3 regions of the Caballeronia sp. Sq4a genome follow, and region 2 is predicted to be linked to each of the others. Evidence: predicted binding sites of a transcription regulator. Region 2 holds the regulator's gene; each other region holds the start of a gene.
The links. Region 2 encodes FliA, which starts transcription of late flagellar genes. Its sites were predicted from a motif close to CTAAAGTTTNNNNNNNNNNNGCCGNTA; they were not measured.
Positions count from the first base shown of each region.

Region 1: the regulator FliA is predicted to act here: its motif matches at 3,505-3,531, upstream of LDZ24_RS09620 (DUF4088 family protein).
Region 3: the regulator FliA is predicted to act here: its motif matches at 2,983-3,009, upstream of motA (flagellar motor stator protein MotA).

Region 1 covers NZ_CP084250.1:2,016,756-2,022,852, forward strand. The annotation lists gene LDZ24_RS09595 (FadR/GntR family transcriptional regulator) at 1-568, shown strand, start outside; gene LDZ24_RS09600 (CreA family protein) at 854-1,333, shown strand; gene LDZ24_RS09605 (AraC family transcriptional regulator) at 1,488-2,336, shown strand; gene LDZ24_RS09610 (AzlC family ABC transporter permease) at 2,478-3,155, shown strand; gene LDZ24_RS09615 (AzlD domain-containing protein) at 3,152-3,475, shown strand; gene LDZ24_RS09620 (DUF4088 family protein) at 3,617-4,381, shown strand; gene LDZ24_RS09625 (ATP-dependent helicase) at 4,394-6,097, opposite strand, start outside.
Region 2 covers NZ_CP084250.1:2,784,538-2,790,634, forward strand. The annotation lists gene LDZ24_RS13290 (glycosyltransferase family 41 protein) at 1-332, shown strand, start outside; partial or broken gene LDZ24_RS13295 (transposase) at 386-1,077, opposite strand; gene LDZ24_RS13300 (diguanylate cyclase) at 1,451-2,533, shown strand; gene LDZ24_RS13305 (RNA polymerase sigma factor FliA) at 2,538-3,269, opposite strand; gene LDZ24_RS13310 (MinD/ParA family protein) at 3,290-4,207, opposite strand; gene flhF (flagellar biosynthesis protein FlhF) at 4,200-5,969, opposite strand.
Region 3 covers NZ_CP084251.1:753,538-759,634, forward strand. The annotation lists gene LDZ24_RS17430 (MFS transporter) at 1-1,330, shown strand, start outside; gene LDZ24_RS17435 (hypothetical protein) at 1,397-1,564, shown strand; gene LDZ24_RS17440 (hypothetical protein) at 1,643-1,915, opposite strand; gene LDZ24_RS17445 (helix-turn-helix domain-containing protein) at 2,036-2,872, opposite strand; gene motA (flagellar motor stator protein MotA) at 3,107-3,976, shown strand; gene motB (flagellar motor protein MotB) at 4,010-4,993, shown strand; gene LDZ24_RS17460 (Nramp family divalent metal transporter) at 5,023-6,097, opposite strand, start outside.

The DNA.
Region 1 (6,097 bases), 770 kb from region 2:
CATTCGCGCGGCGGGGCGCGGCGGCTTCGTCGTGTCGGACGTGACGGCGCCGCTCGTCTCGCATCCGCTTGCCGCACTGCTCGAACAGCAGCCCGACGCGAGCGCCGACGTGCTCGAACTGCGTCACGGCTTAGAGACGCTCGCCACGGCCTACGCCGCCGAGCGCGCCACCGATGCCGATCTCGCGCGCATCGCCGCCGCGTTCGATGCGCTGCAAGCCGCGGTCGAGCAAAGAAGCACGCGCATCGCGGAAAAAGACGCCGCCTTCCATCTCGCCATTGCCGATGCGACGCACAACATCGCGCTGACGCACGTGATGCACGGCCTGAACGAAGTGATGCGCGAGTCGATGCTCACGTCGCATCGCCTGGTCGATTACGACGACGCCGTGGAAGCCGACTTACTCGCGCAACACCGCGCAATGCTCGATGCCATCGTGGCGCGCGATCCGGCCCGCGCGCGCGACTGCGCAGGCGCGCATCTGGACTACGTGCGCGCGCTGTATCGCGACCGGCCGGCGAAAAAATCGCGCGACGGCGTATCTCATGATGGCATGACGAATCCGTAACGCCGCCGTAAGACCCGATAGGACAGCGCCTACACGCATTTCGGACGCGCACCGCTAACGCGGGCCTTCACGGTCCGCGATACTGTAACCGTCGAAAACAAACATGCGCAAGGAGGACGATATGCCTTACCTACTCGGATGGCTGCTCGGTGTGCCGGTCGTGGTGCTGGTGATCCTTTACCTGATCTTCCATTGATGCCGGCGCCGCAGGCAGCAGAAGAATCGAAGAGACCGAAGGGCGTCGTTACAATACGACGCCCTTTTCCTTTCATGCGTGGGATTTCGATGAAGCGCACCGCACCGTTCGTTCTGAGCGCATCGCTCCTGTCTCTTCTCGGCGCGGGCATCTCGCATGCCGAGGAAATCGCGAGCGTCAATACCAATTTCCGCTTCACCGGCTCCGACCGCGTGAGCGTCGAGGCGTACGACGATCCGCTCGTCTCCGGCGTGACCTGCTATGTGTCGCGGGCGCGCACGGGCGGCGTGAAGGGCACGCTCGGCATCGCGGAAGACCCGACCGAGGCGTCCATCGCCTGCCGTCAGGTCGCGCCGATCAAGATCGCGCAGCCGCTCAAGCAGAAGACCGATGTCTTCACGGACCGCATGTCGTTCATCTTCAAGACGCTGCATGTCGTGCGCATCGTCGATACGAAGCGCAACACGCTCGTGTACCTGACGTACAGCGACCGCGTCGCGAGCGGCAGCGCGAAGAACAGCGTCACGGCGGTTCCGGTGCCAGAAGGCACGACGATCCCGGTCAAGTGAGCGAGCCGCGTCGTCGCGGGCCGCACGAGTGCGGCGTTGTCGGCCGCATTCGACGCCATCCGGCAGCAGCAGCCAGAATGCACTCGCCGCGCTTTGCGCCGCGCGATGAAGCGGTAGACTGAGCAATTCGCCGTTCAAATCAGCGCATCCACCGATGACCGCCCCACGCTTTCGCAACGCCGCGCGTTACTGGCGCTCGCCGCTCGTGCCGGACGCGGACATGGTCACCGCCGAGTACTACGATCACGCGTTCACGCCGCACTGGCACGACGCGTACACGGTGCCTGTCATCGAAGCGGGCGCGGAGTGTTACGACTATCGCGGCTCGCATCACGTGGCGGAAGCGGGATCGGTGCCAGTCATCAATCCCGGCGAGCTGCATACCGGCGCGCGGGCCGTCGATGCCGGGTGGCGTTATCGCGTGTTCTATCTGCCGGTGCCGTTCGTGGAGGCGCTCGCGCGTGAACTGTCGCCGCGCGCGGCTTCGCCGTGGTTCTCGACCGACATCATCCACGACGACGATCTCGCGCGCCGGCTTTTGCGCGCGCACCGGGCGCTGGAAAGCCTGACGAACGATGCCACAAACGACGCCACCCGCGCCGATCCGCTCGCCGCTGAGACGGCGCTCGTCGATGCCGTAACGACGCTGCTCGCCCGGCACGCGCTGCAACGCCCGTCGTGCGGGCCGCCCGCCGCGGATGCCGCCCGCGTCGCCACGATGAAATCCCGCCTCGCCGACGATCTGCTCGAACCGGTCACGCTCGCCGAACTGGCGCGCGTCGTCGGGCTTTCGACCTTTCACGCGGCGCGGCTTTTCACGCGCGAAACGGGGCTCGCGCCGCATGCGTGGCGCAATCAGTTGCGTATCGCGCGGGCGCTGCCGGCGTTGCGCGCGGGGGCGTCGATCGCGGAGGTGGCGGCCGCGAGCGGCTTCACCGATCAGAGCCACTTCACGCGGCATTTCAAGCGGGCATTCGGGGTCGCGCCGGGGCGCTGGCGGTGAGTGGGCGGCCGCCACCGCAAGAACGTACAAGCTTTCGCACGCACGCCGCCTTATCCTCCGCGAATCAGGAGGACGATCTTGAACGCACCATCCGGCAACGCCTGGCGGGAACTCGCCGCCGGCGCTCGCGACACCATTCCGATGATGATCGGCGCCGCGCCCTTCGGCGTGATTTTCGGCACGCTCGTCACGGCGAGTCCGCTCACGCTCTGGCACGGCCAGTTGATGTCGCTCGCGGTCTTCGCGGGCTCGGCGCAGTTCATCGCGGTCGGCATGATCGCGGGACACGCGAGCTTCGCCGTCATCTGGGCGACGACCTTCGTCGTCAATCTGCGCCATGTGCTCTATTCGGCGACGCTCGCGTCCTACGTCGCTCACTTGCCCGCGCGCTGGCGCTGGGCGCTGGCGGGCCTTCTGACGGACGAAGTGTTCGCCGTCGCCTACGCGCACTATCGAGCGCGCGCGCCGGGCGAAACAGGGCCGCACTACTTCCTCGGCTCCGGCCTCGCGATGTATGCGAACTGGCAAGCGTGGACGCTCATCGGGCTCTTCTTTGGCGCGGCGTTTCCGGGGCTCAAGTCGCTCGGCCTCGATTTCGCGATGGTCGCAACGTTCATCGCCATCATCGTGCCGCAACTCGTGGCGCTGCGCTTCGTCGCGGCGGCGCTGGCCTCGGGCGTGCTGTCGTTCGCCTGGCAAGGCTGGCCGTACAAGCTCGGGCTGCTCGCGGCCGTGCTCGCCGGCGTCGGCGTCGGCTTGCTGCTGACGCTCATCGAACCGAAACCGCGCATGAAAGACGCCAAGGAGCGCGCGCAATGAACTACGTCATCCTGATTGTCGGCATGGCGCTCGTCACGTATCTGATCCGGGCCGCGGTGTTCGTGCTCGGCGAGCGGCTGTCGTTTGCGCCGGTCGTGCGCACGGCGCTCGGCTTCGTGCCGGTGACGGTGCTCACCGCGATCATCGTGCCGATGACGGTCTCGCCGCACGGCAACGGCGCCGAGCTGACGTGGCGCAATCCGCAACTGATCGCGGCGTTGGCGGCGATCGCCGTCTGCGCGCTGACACGCCGCGCGCTCCTGACGATCGCCGTATCGCTCGGCGTGTTCTTCGTCTGGCAGCTCGTCGTGCTGCGCTGAACACCCAAGCGAGGCGCCTTTCTAGAGCCCTCAAGTTTCCGGCCGCTCCGCCGTTATCTGAAACGAACGGACTCCGCCCGCGCGGCAGGCCGACAGCACTTCCCGCCATCGGGCCAGCCGAGCGCGGAACCGGAAACCGACATGCGTCAAATCACTCTTTCGTTGCGCGATGAAACGATCGCGTCGCTGAATCGCGACTTCGAGGCGTTCCTGCGTCTGTCGCTCAAGCTCGACCCGCAGTTCGTCACGCCTTCGTTCGAGGACTTTCTGCGCGCGAAGCTGCTCGACAACGACACGCCGCTCACCGAGCAGGCCGTGCAGCGGATGCTCACGCACGGCCAGTATGCGTGGGCGAAGCGCGCGCTCGACAAGGAGTTCCCGGATGTCGTCGAAATTCTGATCCGGCAGGCGGCCGAGCACGGCTTCGCGTTCGCGATCCGCTCCGACTGGAGCGCCGAGGATCTGGTGAAAGCGTCGCGCGAATGGGCGACGGCCATCGTCACCGAAGCCAAGGGCGACGCCTCGCAGGTGGACGTGCTCGCCTCGCAGATCAAGTCGGCGGCGGTGGATATTCGCGAAGTCGAGCAGAAGATGCAGACGCCCGCCTGGCGACTCGCCGATTCGCTGCGCCAGCGCGTCTTCGATGCGAAGATCGCGGTCGAAACGAACGTCGGGTCCGCTGCGCGCGAAAAGCTCGGCGAACTGCGCGCGCTGCTGAGGCTGGGCATCTTCTACGGATCGATCCAGAAACAGGAAGCGCAGCAACTGCTCGAGTATCTGCGCTCGATGCGGCCGGAGCTTTTCGTCGACGAACCCTACGACGGCTTCACGCGCTTTGCGGCGTGGCTGCGCAGCATTTTCGGCAGCGCGCCGCGCGTGCCGCGAGCCTCGCGCGCCTCGCGCTGAGCGAGCGCCGCCTTACTCCCACATTCCCTTCAGCCGCGCGGCGATATCGATCTTCGCTTTCGCCGCCGCGGCGAGCCCCGCCGCCGTCGGCGCGGCCGCGACCGGCACCGGCGGCCATGCGCCTGCCTCGAAGTGCTGCATCAGTTGCGGCGGAATGAAACGCGTGCGCTGCGCCCAGACGTGGCGATCGCCCAGATTCGTCTGGTTGTGCACGTAGAAACGCTGCGGCGTGACGATGTGCAGATCTTCTTTCGCCCGCGTCATCGCGACATACAGCAGGCGGCGCTCTTCGTCGATTTCCTCGTCGCTGCCCGTGCCCATATCGGACGGAATGCAGCCGTCCACGCCGTTCAGCACGAACACGTTGCGCCATTCCTGCCCTTTCGCCGAGTGGATGGTCGAGAGAATCAGATAGTCCTCGTCGATGAGCGGTACGCCGGACTCGTCGCTCGTCGCGTCGGGCGGATCGAGCGTGAGCTCGGTCAAGAAACGCTCGCGCGTCGGGTACGTGGACGCGATGCTTTCCATCTGCAACACGTCGCCGATGCGGATAGCCGCGTCTTCGTGATTGCGTTCGAGGTGCGGCTCGTACCAGCGGCGAATCATTTCGAATTCAGCGGGCCACGGCGATTCGCGGCCGCACAGCTTGGCCATGAGCGCGACGAAGCGCGGCCAGTCTTCGCTCGCCCGCGCGGGCGCGCCGAACGCGGCGATCGCAGTCGGCGCGCGCTCGGCCTGCGCGACGCTATCCAGCAGACGCCCGGCAATCGCCGGCCCGATGCCCGGCAGCAGTTGCGCGACGCGGAAGCCCGCGACGCGATCGCGCGGATTCTCGGCCCAGCGCAGCACCGCGAGCACGTCTTTCACGTGCACGGAATCCAGAAACTTGAGGCCGCCGAACTTCACGAACGGAATGTTGCGCCGCGTGAGCTCGATCTCGAGTGTCGCGCTGTGATGCGCCGCGCGAAAGAGCACCGCCTGCGACTTCAGCTTCATGCCGCCCTCGCGCGCCTCCAGCACCTTTTCGACGACATAACGCGCCTGATCGGCCTCGTCCGCGACCGAAACGACGCGCGGCCTTTGCGCCGATGCCTTGTCGGTCCACAGATCCTTCGTATAGCGCTCAGTGGCAAGCCCGATTACCGCGTTCGACGCTTCGAGAATCGGCTGCGTCGACCGATAGTTGCGGTCGAGCGTGACGGTCGCCGCAGGCGGGTCGAAGTGCTGCGGAAAGTCGAGGATATTGCGCACCGTCGCGCCGCGAAACGAATAGATGGACTGCGCGTCGTCGCCCACGACGGTCAGGCCGCGACCGTCCGGTTTCATCGCGAGCAGGATGGTGGCTTGCAGGCGGTTGGTGTCCTGATACTCGTCGACGAGCACGTGGTCGAAGCGGCTCGACAAGTCGGCCGCGATGCTCGGCTCGGCGGCGAGGTGCGACCAGTAGAGCAGCAGGTCGTCGTAGTCGAGGACGCTTTGCGCCTGCTTCGCGCTCACGTACGCGGCGAAGAGGCGCTTAAGGTCCGCTTCCCACTCGCGACACCACGGATACGCCTGATCCAGCACGGTGGCGAGCGACACGCCCGTGTTGACGACGCGCGAGTAGATGGCGAAGCAGGTGGATTTGGCGGGAAACCGCTTCTCTTTCGACGACAGCCCGAGCTCGTGGCGCACGAGGTTCATCAGGTCGGCGGAGTCTTCGCGGTCGTTGATGGT
Region 2 (6,097 bases):
ATCCCGGCCGCACGACGACGGCGGAAGGCCTGTTCATGGGCGTGCCCGTCCTGTGCCTGCGCGGCGAGCGCTTTCTGTCGCACATCTGCGAAAGCATGCTGCATGCGGCCGGCTTTCCCGACTGGATCGCACAGAGCGAAGACGACTATGTCGCCAAAGCCACGCAGTTCGCCGCCGATGCGTCGCAACTGCAAGCGCTTCGCAGCGGCCTGCGCGCGCAACTCGTCGCTTCGCCGCTGTGCGACGCTCACCGCTTCGCGAAGCATCTGGAAGACGCGTTGCATGGCATGTGGGCGGCGCACTTCGCGCCCACCGAAGCTGTGGCGGGTTAGCCAGCGCGTGCCCGGCTGCCCGCCGGCCGGGCGCGAAGACGTCGTGAATCATTCAGGACGTTCTGCACACCGCGCGGCTTCAGGTCATTAGCTACGCATGGCCAGAACTTCGCGCTCTCGGTCTGCTCGACACAGAGCCTCGGCACGTCACGCGTGCCGCTGCGGCGCACGCCCAGCGGCATGTAGACCGCCCTGTTGAGGACCGCGTCTTCGTCGCGGATATTGGCCCGCAGCGAGTCGAACAAAACGTACTCGGTACATCGGCTCGCGCGGTCGCTGTGGCCATTCGCGCACATCTTCGATCACTCCGCCGGTCACCGTGCTGACGCACGTCATCGAAGCATCTACGGACTTCGTGCGCGTACATGGCGATGATCTTGTCGTCGAAGCCGCTAGAGCGTGCTCGCCGTTGACAATGAACACCGAATGGAAGGTCTCCGCTCGGTCGCGCGGAAGCTCGATGTCGAGAAACCGTCGTCACTCGTGACGCGCTTGTGGCCGGTGCCGTTGCAGTGATCATGCTGCCCACCGGCTTGGTTTCGCCTTTCTCGTAGCCGAGTAGGTGCGTCTGCTCGCCGCCCAGCGCGCGCTCGCGGACAGTTGCTCTTTCATCCGCGCGGTCAAGCGTTCCGGGCACCGGTTGCTTGATCAGCTCCGGGTCGAAGTTCAATCCTTCGCCCGATTCGCTCGTCGTTTCTTCCTTGCGTTCGCGTGGCGTAACGAGGCTCGTTGGCCGTGCGTTCATGCCTCACACGCATGGTTTCGCATAGGCTCGACGGCGCTGGCTTTCGCGTGGGCTCCAAGCAACTCTGACGCGTCCGTGCGAACTTGACTTACTTTGTCTGCTTTGCCGAAACAGGCACCGGCTTTACCGGCCATGCTGATTGATCACTACTCCGCGTACACGAAGGCCGTGCGACGACCTGCTCGATAGCGGCATACGAGAAGACAAGGGGTTGCTGGTTCGATCCCAGCCGGGCGCGCCAAGTCGCACATCAGTCGCTTCGTCGTCATCCCCCACGAAACTCAAGCAACGCAACGCTTTGCCGTTAACCCTACGGCCGGCCGCGCCCATTCCGACCGCGTCGATCGAACAAAAACAAAATCCAGGGGTTCACATGCAGCAGGCCCACCACCCGCCACGCTGGTCTCATGCGTTCGCATGGGCGGCGCTTCGGCATCCCGAACGCGAACAGGCCGCGCTGCGCGTCGTGTTGGGCGCCGCGGTCCTGCTGGCCTACGCTTGCTATGCGTGGCTCGTCCCTTCGCGCGATGCGTCGCTGGTTGCGCAAATCGTCGGGCTCTATGTGGTGTACGGGGCGGTCACGCTGCTCATCGTCAGCCGCATGGCGTCGCCATCGAAGAAGCGGCTCGTCGTCACGACCATCGCCGATCAGGCGCTCGTCGGCGCCGCGCTCGCCGCAGGCGGCGAGACAGCGTTGCCGCTGTTGTGGGTGGTCTTCTGGTTTCTGATCGGCTCGGGCTGCCGTTACGGCAAGCGCACGCTCGCCGTTTCCTGCGCCACCGCGATGACCGTGATCGGCGCGCTCGCGCTCTGGCAGCCGTGGTGGAACGGGAACCCGTCCGCCGCGCTCGGGCTCGCGTTGAGCGTGCTGGCGGCATCGGTGTATCTGACCGTGCTCGTCGATCGTCTCGGCAACGCCAATCGCGATCTCGCGCGTCAGGCATCGACCGATCCGCTCACGGGTCTCGCGAACCGGTATGCGCTGGAACACATCGTCAATCGCACGATGTGCGACGCCACGCAGGACACCGTTCTGCTCCTGATCGACCTCGACGGCTTCAAGGAAGTCAACGATACCTACGGTCACGCAGTCGGCGACCTGCTGTTGCAGCAGTTCGCCAACGTGCTCGCCCGCCGCATGTCCAACAGCGACACCGTGGCGCGCCTGGGCGGCGACGAGTTCGTGGTGCTCGCGCTTCAAGCGCAGAGCCGCACGGCCGTCCTCGCGATCACCGAGGGCATTCACGCGACGCTCGCGTCGATTACGTCGGTGGATGGCCGGCCGGTTTCGGTCTCGGCGAGCATCGGCGCGTGCATGCTGTCGAGCGCCGCCGACGCGCGCCACGCCGACATCCACGCCGTGCTGCGCGCCGCCGACCGCGCGATGTATCGCGCGAAAAGTCTCGGCATCGGCAAAACGGTGTTCGCCGAAGCGCGAGACTTCGAAGCCGGCTAGCGCATTAAGCCTCGACGCTCGTCCACGACTGCTCGCGCAGCTTGGCGCGCAAGCGGGCGACCGCCTGGCTGTGCAGCTGACACACGCGCGATTCGCTCACTTCCATCACCGCGCCGATTTCGCGCAGGTTCAGACCGCGTTCGTAGTAGAGGCTCATCAGCAGCTTCTCGCGTTCCGGCAGCTTGTCGATGGCTTCGATCAACGCGCCGCGCAGGCTGTCGTCGAGCAGCGCGGACAGCGGGTCCGAACGATCGACGCAATAGCGGTCGAGGAACGGCTCGTCGTCGGCGGAGCGGTCGAAGTCTTCGTAGTAGATCAGCTGGCTGCCGTGCAGGTCTTGCAGCATCGACTGATATTCGTCGAGCGGCATCTTCATGTGCTCGGCGATTTCCACTTCGCTCGCGGCGCGGCCGAGGTTCTGCTCGACCTTGTGCACCGCCGATTCCACTTCGCGCGACGTCTTGCGCATGCTGCGCGGCAGCCAGTCGTTCGCGCGCAGCTCGTCGAGCATGGCGCCGCGAATGCGCTGGCTCGCGTAGGTTTCGAACTGCGCGCCCTGATCTTCCTTGTAGCGGCTCGCCGCATCCAGAAGACCGATCATGCCGGCCTGAATCAGGTCGTCGAGATCGACGCTCGCCGGCATCTTGGCGACGAGCTGAAGTCCGAGCCGACGAACGAGCGGCGCATATTTAGTCAGGACGTCCGACTGTGAGAGTTTGCCTTGGGCGTTGTACATCTGAGTCACCTTATTCTTGATCACATCGACGCCGTACTGGTCAATGCATGACTGGAAAACATCGACGCCATGCGCCCCGTCTCCCGTCCGCCCTTGTCAGCCTCGCCAACCGAAAACCGCGCGTCATTCCGGACCTGCGTCTCGCTCCCTGACGGCGCGGGACGCATCGGCCAATGCAGAAGCTCCGCCGCGATCTGCCGGTAGTCGCGCGCCGCGGCTGTCGCCGGGAACGCTTCCACCACGCAGCGCGAGAGCTCCTTCGCCCGAGTGACGCGCGCATCCTCGGACACATACCCTGCCTGCACGAGCGACACGGCCAGATACCGGCTCGCGACGCCCGACAGGTTGTCGAACGCGACCGCCGCGTCGGCCGGGTTCTGCACGTGATTCACGAGCACGCGGAACTGGCCGATCGCATGGGCGTAGTGCAGACGCTTGATGCACGCGTACGCCTCGGTGATCGCGGACGCGGCCACCCGCGTCACGATGAGAAAGTCATGCGCCTGCGCCGCGAGCGACGAGAGCGCGCCGTATCGATCGAGCTGCGCGTCGATCAGAACGATGTCCGCCTGACCGTCGAGCAGCGCGCGGCACTGCGCGGCGTCGTGGCTGATGCGTTCGTCGCGTGGCGCGGCGAGCAGCGAGAAGCCGAACGGCGTGCGCGTCACCGCGTCCTGAAGCGCCTCGCGGCCCGACATCACCGCGGCGAGCGCCCCAGCGCCGGACGTGCCGGCGAGGCGCGCAGCGGATGCCGCGTTCGCCCGCTCGTCGATCACGAGCACGTCCTTGCCATGCACGGACAGCGCCGCGCCCAGATTCACGACCGCCGACGTGCAGCCGATACCCGCCGGCCCGCCCGCCACCGCCACCACGCGCGAACCGCCTCGCGTGAGCAGCCTTCTCAGACCTTCGGCCTGATCGAGCACGAACTTATCCAAAGCGGACCTCATGCAGTTCGGTGGTGGCGCGCGCGGACAATGCGGAGAGCAGTGCCGGCACCTCGTCGTCCTGCGGCACGAAGGGCGAGCCTTCGCGCGGAATGCAGAACGCGCTCTTGATCAGAAAACGCTTGGTCGCGACGTACAGGTTCTCCGGCACCTTCTGCCCGGTCGAGACGTAATGCACCGGCAGCTTGTAGCGGATCACGGTATCGAGCACGCCGCCGAGATTCGTCGCTTCGTCGAGCTTCGTCAGGATGCAGCCCGCGAGCGGCGGCTGGTCGGCCGCGCTCTTGTACGCCTGCACCACTTCGTTGAGCGTGTCGCCGTGGCTCGTCGCGTTGAGCAGCAACAGGCGCTGCACCGGATGACCCGCGCCGCACAGCATCGAAATCTGGTCGGACACCATGCGATCGCGCTGGCTCATGCCGATGGTGTCGATCAGCACGATGTGCTTGTTGCGCAGTTCCGAGAGCGCGAGTTGCAGGTCGGCGGCGTCTTTCACCGCATGCACCGAGACGCCCAGAATCTTGCCGAAGATGCGCAGTTGCTCGTGCGCGCCGATGCGGTAGCTGTCGGTCGTGAGCAGCGCGACCTTGCTCGCGCCGAAGCGCATCACGCAGCGCGCGGCGAGCTTGGCCGTGGTCGTGGTCTTGCCGACGCCCGTCGGGCCCATCAGCGCGAACACGCCGCCGCGCTCCATCAGCGCGTCTTCGCTCGCCATCACCGGCAGGTTCGATTCGAGCACCTGCTGCACCCATTCCATCGCGTGCTCGGCGCTTTCCATCTCGGGCATGTTGTCCACGACCATGCGCACCAGTTGCGCGGAGAAACCGGCCGCGAACAGGCGCTTGGTCAGGCCGGCGTTGCCCGGGCTGCGGCGCTGGCGCTCGCCCCACAGGAGACCGGAGAAGTGCTCTTCCATCATCTCGCGCATCGACGAGAGCTCGTGCATCACCGTTTCGTTGACGACTTGCTCCATACGTGCGCGAATCGCGTCGGTCACGACGGCGGCCGCGTTCGCGGGCAGACCTTCGAGCGCGCTGTCGGGCGAGGCTTCCGCTTGCGGCGCGCCCGCGTTGATCTTGTGGGCGGCGCGGCGCGCGGCGACTTGCGCGGCTTCGCGCGCCCAGTCGGGCGTGTCGATCTTCGGCTGCGCGGACTCGCGCAGGGCGTAGTTGCTCGGCTCTGGCTTGTCGGCGCGCTTCTCGGCACGCTTGTCGGCGGCCTTCGGCGCGGATGCCTTCGGCGGGACCGGCACGCCCAGACCGTGAGCGATCGCAGCGGATGCCGAGAGCGGGCGATTCGAAGGCATCGCGGCCTGCTCGGCGATGCGTCGCGCGTGCTCGATCAGCCACGGGTTCGACTCGGCCATCGTGCGCGGTGCTTCGTCGGCAAAGGCGTCGCGCGGGGCGTCGCGGTGGTCGAGGTCATCTGCATGGGCTTCCGGATTCGCGCCGAAAACCGACGAGAACACGTCGCCGCTCGCGTACGGATTCGCGGCGGCGGGTTGCTTCGCGGCCACGGCGGCTGCGGCTTGCGCGAGCGCGGAGCGCGGCGTGGCGCTCGGGAATGCGGCCGGCGCCTGTTCGTGCGCGGCCGGCGAAATGGATGCGATGTCGCGATCCGCCACGCCCACGATCTCGACGGAACCGTCGTCGAGCGTGCGATTCGACAACACCACGGCATCGGGGCCGAGCGCTTCACGAACCTGGCGCAGAGCGTCGCGGCTGTTCGCGCCAATGAATTTACGAATGTTCAAACTTGCCCCCGATGAGGTATGAGACTGCGATCTTTGCGAGGCGGGCGCTGCCGGATGTTTTGGGGCGCCCGCTTTTCAGTGAAGCCATTATTGCGAAGATGCCCTTCGGCCTATCGCGGGATAAAGGG
Region 3 (6,097 bases), on a different replicon from region 2:
GCTCGCGAGCATCGCACATGATCTCGGCGCGAGCGTCGCGAGCCTGCAATGGACCGTGGACGCCTACGCGCTCGCATTCGCCGCGCTGATGCTTCTGGCCGGCTCGCTCGGCGACCGGTTCGGCGCGCGGCGGCTGTTCGTCGGCGGTCTCGCGGTCTTCGCGTTCGCTTCACTGGCGTGCGCCTTTTCACGCGATGCCGCGCAGCTGATCGCCGCCCGCGCGATTCAGGGCGTCGGTGCGGCAGCGATGTTGCCGAATTCGCTCGCGCTGCTGAACGCCGCGTGCGGCCAGGACAGGCGCGTGCGGGCGCGCGCGGTTGGCTTGTGGACGGCGGCGGGCGCGGTGTCCATCGCGGCAGGCCCCATTGTCGGCGGAGCGCTGATCGCCGCGTTCGGCTGGCGCAGCATCTTCTGGGTCAATCTGCCGATCTGCGCGGCGGGCGTCGCGGCGACGCTCGCATGGGTGGACGAGTCGCCGTCGCACGGGCGCGGCGACGGCATCGATCTGAGCGGCCAGGCGCTTGCCATCGTCGCGCTCACGGCGCTGGTCGGCGCGGTGATCGAAGCACGGCCGCTCGGGCTGTCGCATCCGCTGGTGACCGGCGCATTCGCGATCGCGGTGGCGGCGACGGCCGCGTTCATCGCAGTCGAAAGAAGAAGCCGCGCGCCGATGCTCCCGCTCGCGCTCTTCGGCGAGCGCACCTTCAGCGCCGCGGTGCTGTTCGGCATCGCCGTGAACTTCACCTACTATGGAAGCGTGTTCGTGCTGAGTCTGTATTTGCAACGCGTGCTCGGCCAGACGCCGTTGCAGACCGGCCTCGCGTTTTTGCCGCTCACGGGCGGCTTCCTGTTGTCGAATCTCGCGAGCGGTCCGGTGGTGGCGCGCTTCGGCTCGCGCGGCCCGATGATCGCCGGCGCATTGCTCGACGCGGCGGGTTTCGCGTCGCTTGCATTCGTCGATGCCCATACGCCGACGGTCGCTCTGCTGCTTCCGTTTCTGCTGATTCCGTCCGGCATGGGCGTGGCTGTCCCGGCGATGACCACGGCGCTCCTCGGCACCGTCGGCCAGCGGCGCGCAGGCACGGCGTCGGCCGTGCTGAACACCGCGCGGCAGGCCGCCGGCGCAATGGGCGTGGCCGCGTTCGGCGCGTTGGCGGGCCAAGCGGGAGGCGCGGCGGCATCGGCGCACATCGTCGATGCGGTGCGCTGGTCGGCGGCTGCGTCGGTGGCGATGCTGGCGTGCGCGGCAGTCATCGCGCGTGGCGTGCGCGGCGGGACGGCGACGGACGACAATGAAGCGGCGAACCGGCCGCGACGCGCGGTGAAATAGCGCGTGGGCATCGGCGGGAACACAGGTTGCGAACCGGCTCAAGTCACTTCAAGGAGAACCCGCATCATGTCCAGCCAGCCACACGCCCCGGAAGAAACCGTCGAACCGGATCCGGACAAGTTGCTCGATCCGGATGCCGCGCCGAATCCCGACGATCCCGACATGCCGGACGGTCCCGATTCCGCGATGCCGCTCGTCCCGGCCGATCCGAAGAACGGCGAGCCGCGCATGTAGCGGCTCGTTCATGTCCGCATGACACGAATGCCCGCGCACCCTTCCGGGCTGCGCGGGCATCGGTCGGATAAAAACACGCTAGAGGCTCGTCGTCTGAACCTCGCCGGTTTCCAGCGCGCGTTCGATCAACGCGTCCTGCTGCGCCTTGCGCACTGCGTCCGCGACGAACGTATCCGGCGCTTCCACTTCCGCCCTGATCGTGCCGATGATGCCATCGGCCTGGACGATGACGAGCGATTCCGCCGAGTCCGCCCGGCTGATGATGACGCGCTGCGGTCCGCCGCCTTCCGCGATGCTCGCGCAAAACTGCATGCGCTCGCCGCCGATCACGTGTTCGAATGTCTGAATCATGGCTGCCTTCTGCGTTGGTTGGACAAAAGCTGACGCAGGCACCGGCGCGCGCGTATGGCAGCACGCCGCTCCCCTCCTGTTGATTGATTCGCGCGGCGGCAGCAGGTTCCACATCACCCGTCAGCGACGCTCGCCGTGCGCCCGATGGAGTATGCGCGCGGTGGCGTCGTCTGCGGGGAAAAACGCTTCGATTGCGAGCTCGGAAAGCGTGATATCGACCGGCGTGCCGAACACCGTCGTCGTGCTGATGAGCGACAGCAGGCCGAACTCCGTGCGCAAGCGCAGCGGCACGACGACAGGATCGGTTGCGCCGCGTTCGGCGCGTCCCGCGTGCGGCGGCGCCGGATACGCTTCGAGTTCGTCGAGCAGCGCGGCGAGCGTCGGATCGCCTGACACGTCGATCTGCCGACGCAGCCGCGCGAGCAGATGCGCCCGCCACTCGTGCCAGTTCTCGATGACGCTCGCGAGCCCGCGCGGATGCAGCGAGAGGCGCAGCACGTTGACCGGCGGCGCAAGCAAGGACGCATCCGCCGACGCGACGAGCGGTTGCAGCGCGGCGTTGGCGGCGATCATCGTCCAGTGACGATCCACCGCGAGCGCGGGATACGGCTCGTGGCCCTTCAGCACGAGCTCGACGGCATGCCGCGCGGGCTCGAGGTCCGGGTCCGCGAATGCCCGCTCCTTGTACAGCGGCGCATAGCCCGCGGCGAGAAAGAGCGCATTGCGCTCCCGCAAGGGCACGTCGAGTTGCTCGGCGAGCCGGATCAACATATCGCGGCTCGGCACGGAGCGTCCGGATTCGATAAAGCTCAAGTGGCGCGTCGAAACGTCCGCTATACAAGCAAGCTCCAGCTGACTCATGCGCCTGCGCTGACGCCATTCGCGCAGCAACATGCCGACCGTGGCAGGCGTGACGCCCGGCGCGCGCGGCTTAGCTTCTGTCAGTGTCGTGTCCATGCGCCGATGTTAGACGAAGCGCACGGCAGCAATCCATTACCTTGCGCGTAAAGCACGCCGTAAGTTTTACCTCGGGCGAGGCCGCGTCGAAATGTTTGCGGGCGCCACCCTAAATGTCGGCGTGTACTGCGCCGTTAAAAAGCCCAGCATCATGCAGACAATGCATTGCGAGCCGTGCGTGTTTCGCTGACGAGCGCGCACGGCTCGCAACGCCCGGACATTTGCGGAGAAATCATGTTTGTCGTTATCGGATGGGTAGTCGTCATCGGCTCCGTCATCGGGAGCTTCATGGGGGTCGGCGGTCACCTCGCGGCCCTCGTTCAGCCTTTCGAATTGCTGTGTATTTTCGGCGCGGCCATCGGGGCTTTCGTCGTATCGAACCCCACGTCCACGCTCAAGAAAACATTGCAGGCGCTGCCCAAGGTTTTCAAAGGCGGTGGGTATAGCAAAGAGAAATACCTGTCGCTCATCGCGTTGCTGTACGAACTGCTGCAAAAGGCCCGCAAGGAAGGAATGATGGCGCTCGAAGCAGACGTCGACGCGCCCGAGTCCAGCCCGGTCTTCCAGAAGTACGAACACGTGATGGCGGATCATCACCTGCTCGATTTCATCGTCGATTACCTGCGCATGATGTCGGCGGGCAACGTGAACGCGCTCGAATTGCAGGACCTGATGGACGAGGAACTCGAGACGCATCACACGGAAAGCGCGGTGGCCGCGAACGCCATTCAGAAGATGGCCGATGGCTTGCCGGCATTCGGCATCGTCGCCGCGGTGATGGGCGTGGTGCATACGATGGGCTCGGTGGGCGCTGCGCCCGCCGTGCTCGGCGAGATGATCGCGGGTGCGCTCGTCGGCACGTTCCTCGGCATCTTGCTCGCATACGGCTTCATCGGCCCGCTCGCGGACCTGCTCAACGCGAAGGGCGCCGCCGAAGCCAAGCCGTTCCAGTGCGTGAAGTCCGTGCTGCTCGCATCGATGAACGGCTACGCGCCGACGGTCGCTGTCGAGTTCGGCCGCAAGGTGCTCTTCACGGCGGACCGTCCGAGCTTCAAGGAACTGGACGACGCCGTGCGCGCCACCAAGACGCCGAAGTCGGCCTGACCCGCTGCTGCGTAGACACAAGGAGCATCGTTCATGGCTGAAAGACCGTCACGCGACCCGTTGCAATCCGTGCTCGCGCCCACTGTCGTCGTGCGTCGCAAGAAGAAGGGCGGCGGCCACGGCGGCCATCACGGCGGCGCGTGGAAGATTGCCTACGCGGACTTCGTGACTGCAATGATGGCGTTCTTCCTCTTGATGTGGCTGCTCGGCTCCACGTCGAAGTACGACAAGGAAGGCATCGAGCAATACTTCAATACGCCGCTCTCGGCGCTGTTCGGCAACGAAGGCGGCGCCTCCGCGCATACGAGCGTCGTCAACGGCGGCGGCAAGGACCTGTCCAGCTCGCGTCCCGGCGAAGCCAACAAGAGCCAGACGCAGCCGGTGCCGCCTTCCATCGCGCGCGCGGCAGTCGCTGTCGACGACATGCAGCGTCTTCAACAGTTGAAGCAAAAGCTGACCGCGCTGATCGAAAACACGCCCGCATTGCGCGCGTTCAGGGATCAGATCCGCATTGCGATCACGAGCGAAGGCTTGCGCATCGAAATCGTCGATTCACTGAAGCGGCCGATGTTCGCATCGGGCAGCTCGAAGCTCGAAAGCTATGTGACGACGATTCTGTCGAACATCGGCGCATCGCTCAACGACGTGGACAATCGCGTGTCGATTGCAGGGCATACGGATGCCGTGCCTTACTCCGGCAACCAGAAAGGCTATTCGAACTGGGAACTGTCGAGCGAGCGCGCGAACGCGGCGCGGCGCGCGCTGGTCGCCGGTGGCATGAACGAAGGCAAGGTGCTGCAGGTGCGCGGTCTCTCCGACGTCCTGCCGCTCAACAAGGACGTCATCGACGAGCCGACGAACCGGCGCATCAGCATTCTCGTGCTGAACAAGGCGGCTGAACTCGCGTTCTTCCGCGATGGCGGACGCACGACGGTCGATCAGGCACTGCCCGCCGACGCTGCGATTCCCGCTGCCGTCGCGGCGAAATCGAACACGCCGGTCGCTGTCGTCAAGTAAGCCGTAATTGGTTCGCGTGAGCCTCGCGCTTACGCGAACCACTCCGTCGCGGTCTGCACGACGAGCCAGATGTTAGCGGCGCTGATCACGACGAAAAGCAGCCACGCGATGAGCTTCGTATGCGACGCGTTCGCGAAGCTGCCCATGAGCGTGCGATCGCTCGTCATGCGAATCAGCGGATACAGCGCGAACGGCAATTGCAGACTCAGCACGACCTGGCTCGCGACGAGCAGCTTGCCGACCGCGCCGTTACCGAGCATATAGACACCGATCAGCGCAGGCACGAGCGCGAGCGCCCGCGTGATGAAGCGCCGCTGATAGCACGGAATCTTCAGGCGTAGAAAGCCTTCCATGATGACCTGCCCTGCAATGGTCCCCGTGAAGGTGGAGCTCTGACCCGAAGCGAAGAGCGTCACTGCGAACAAAATCGCGGCAAGCCCGCTGCCGACGATGGGCGCGAGCAGCTTGTATGCGTCCTCGATTTCGGTCACTTGCGTGTGACCGGTCGCATGAAACGCGGAGGCCGCGAGAATCAGGATCGCGGCGTTGATCAGGAGCGCAAGCATCAATGACGCAATAGTGTCGAGCCGCGAAAGCCTGATCGATGAAGCGAGAGCCTTCGGCTCGCGAGTGACCACGCGTGTCTGCACGATGGACGAATGCAGATACAGGTTATGCGGCATCACGGTCGCGCCCAGAATGCCGATGGCGAGATAGAGCGGCTCGCGCTCGGACAGCACGTTGATCGACGGCACGAGTCCCGCCGCGACGGACGGCCAGTGCGGTCTGACGAGCGCCAGTTCCACGATGTATCCCACGCCGATGGTCGCGATGAGCCCGAGCATGATCGCTTCGAGGTCGCGGAAGTTCTTGCCCTTCAGCCCCAGCACGATCAGCGTATCGAATGCCGTGAGAATCACGCCCCACATCAGCGAACAGCCGAAGAGCAGATGAAACGCGAGCGCGCCGCCGAGCACTTCGGCGAGATCGCACGCGATGATCGACAACTCCGCGAGCATCCATTGCGCATTGGCGACAGGCTTCGCGTAACGCTCGCGCGATAACTGCGCGAGATCGCGGCCGGTGACGATGCCGAGGCGCATC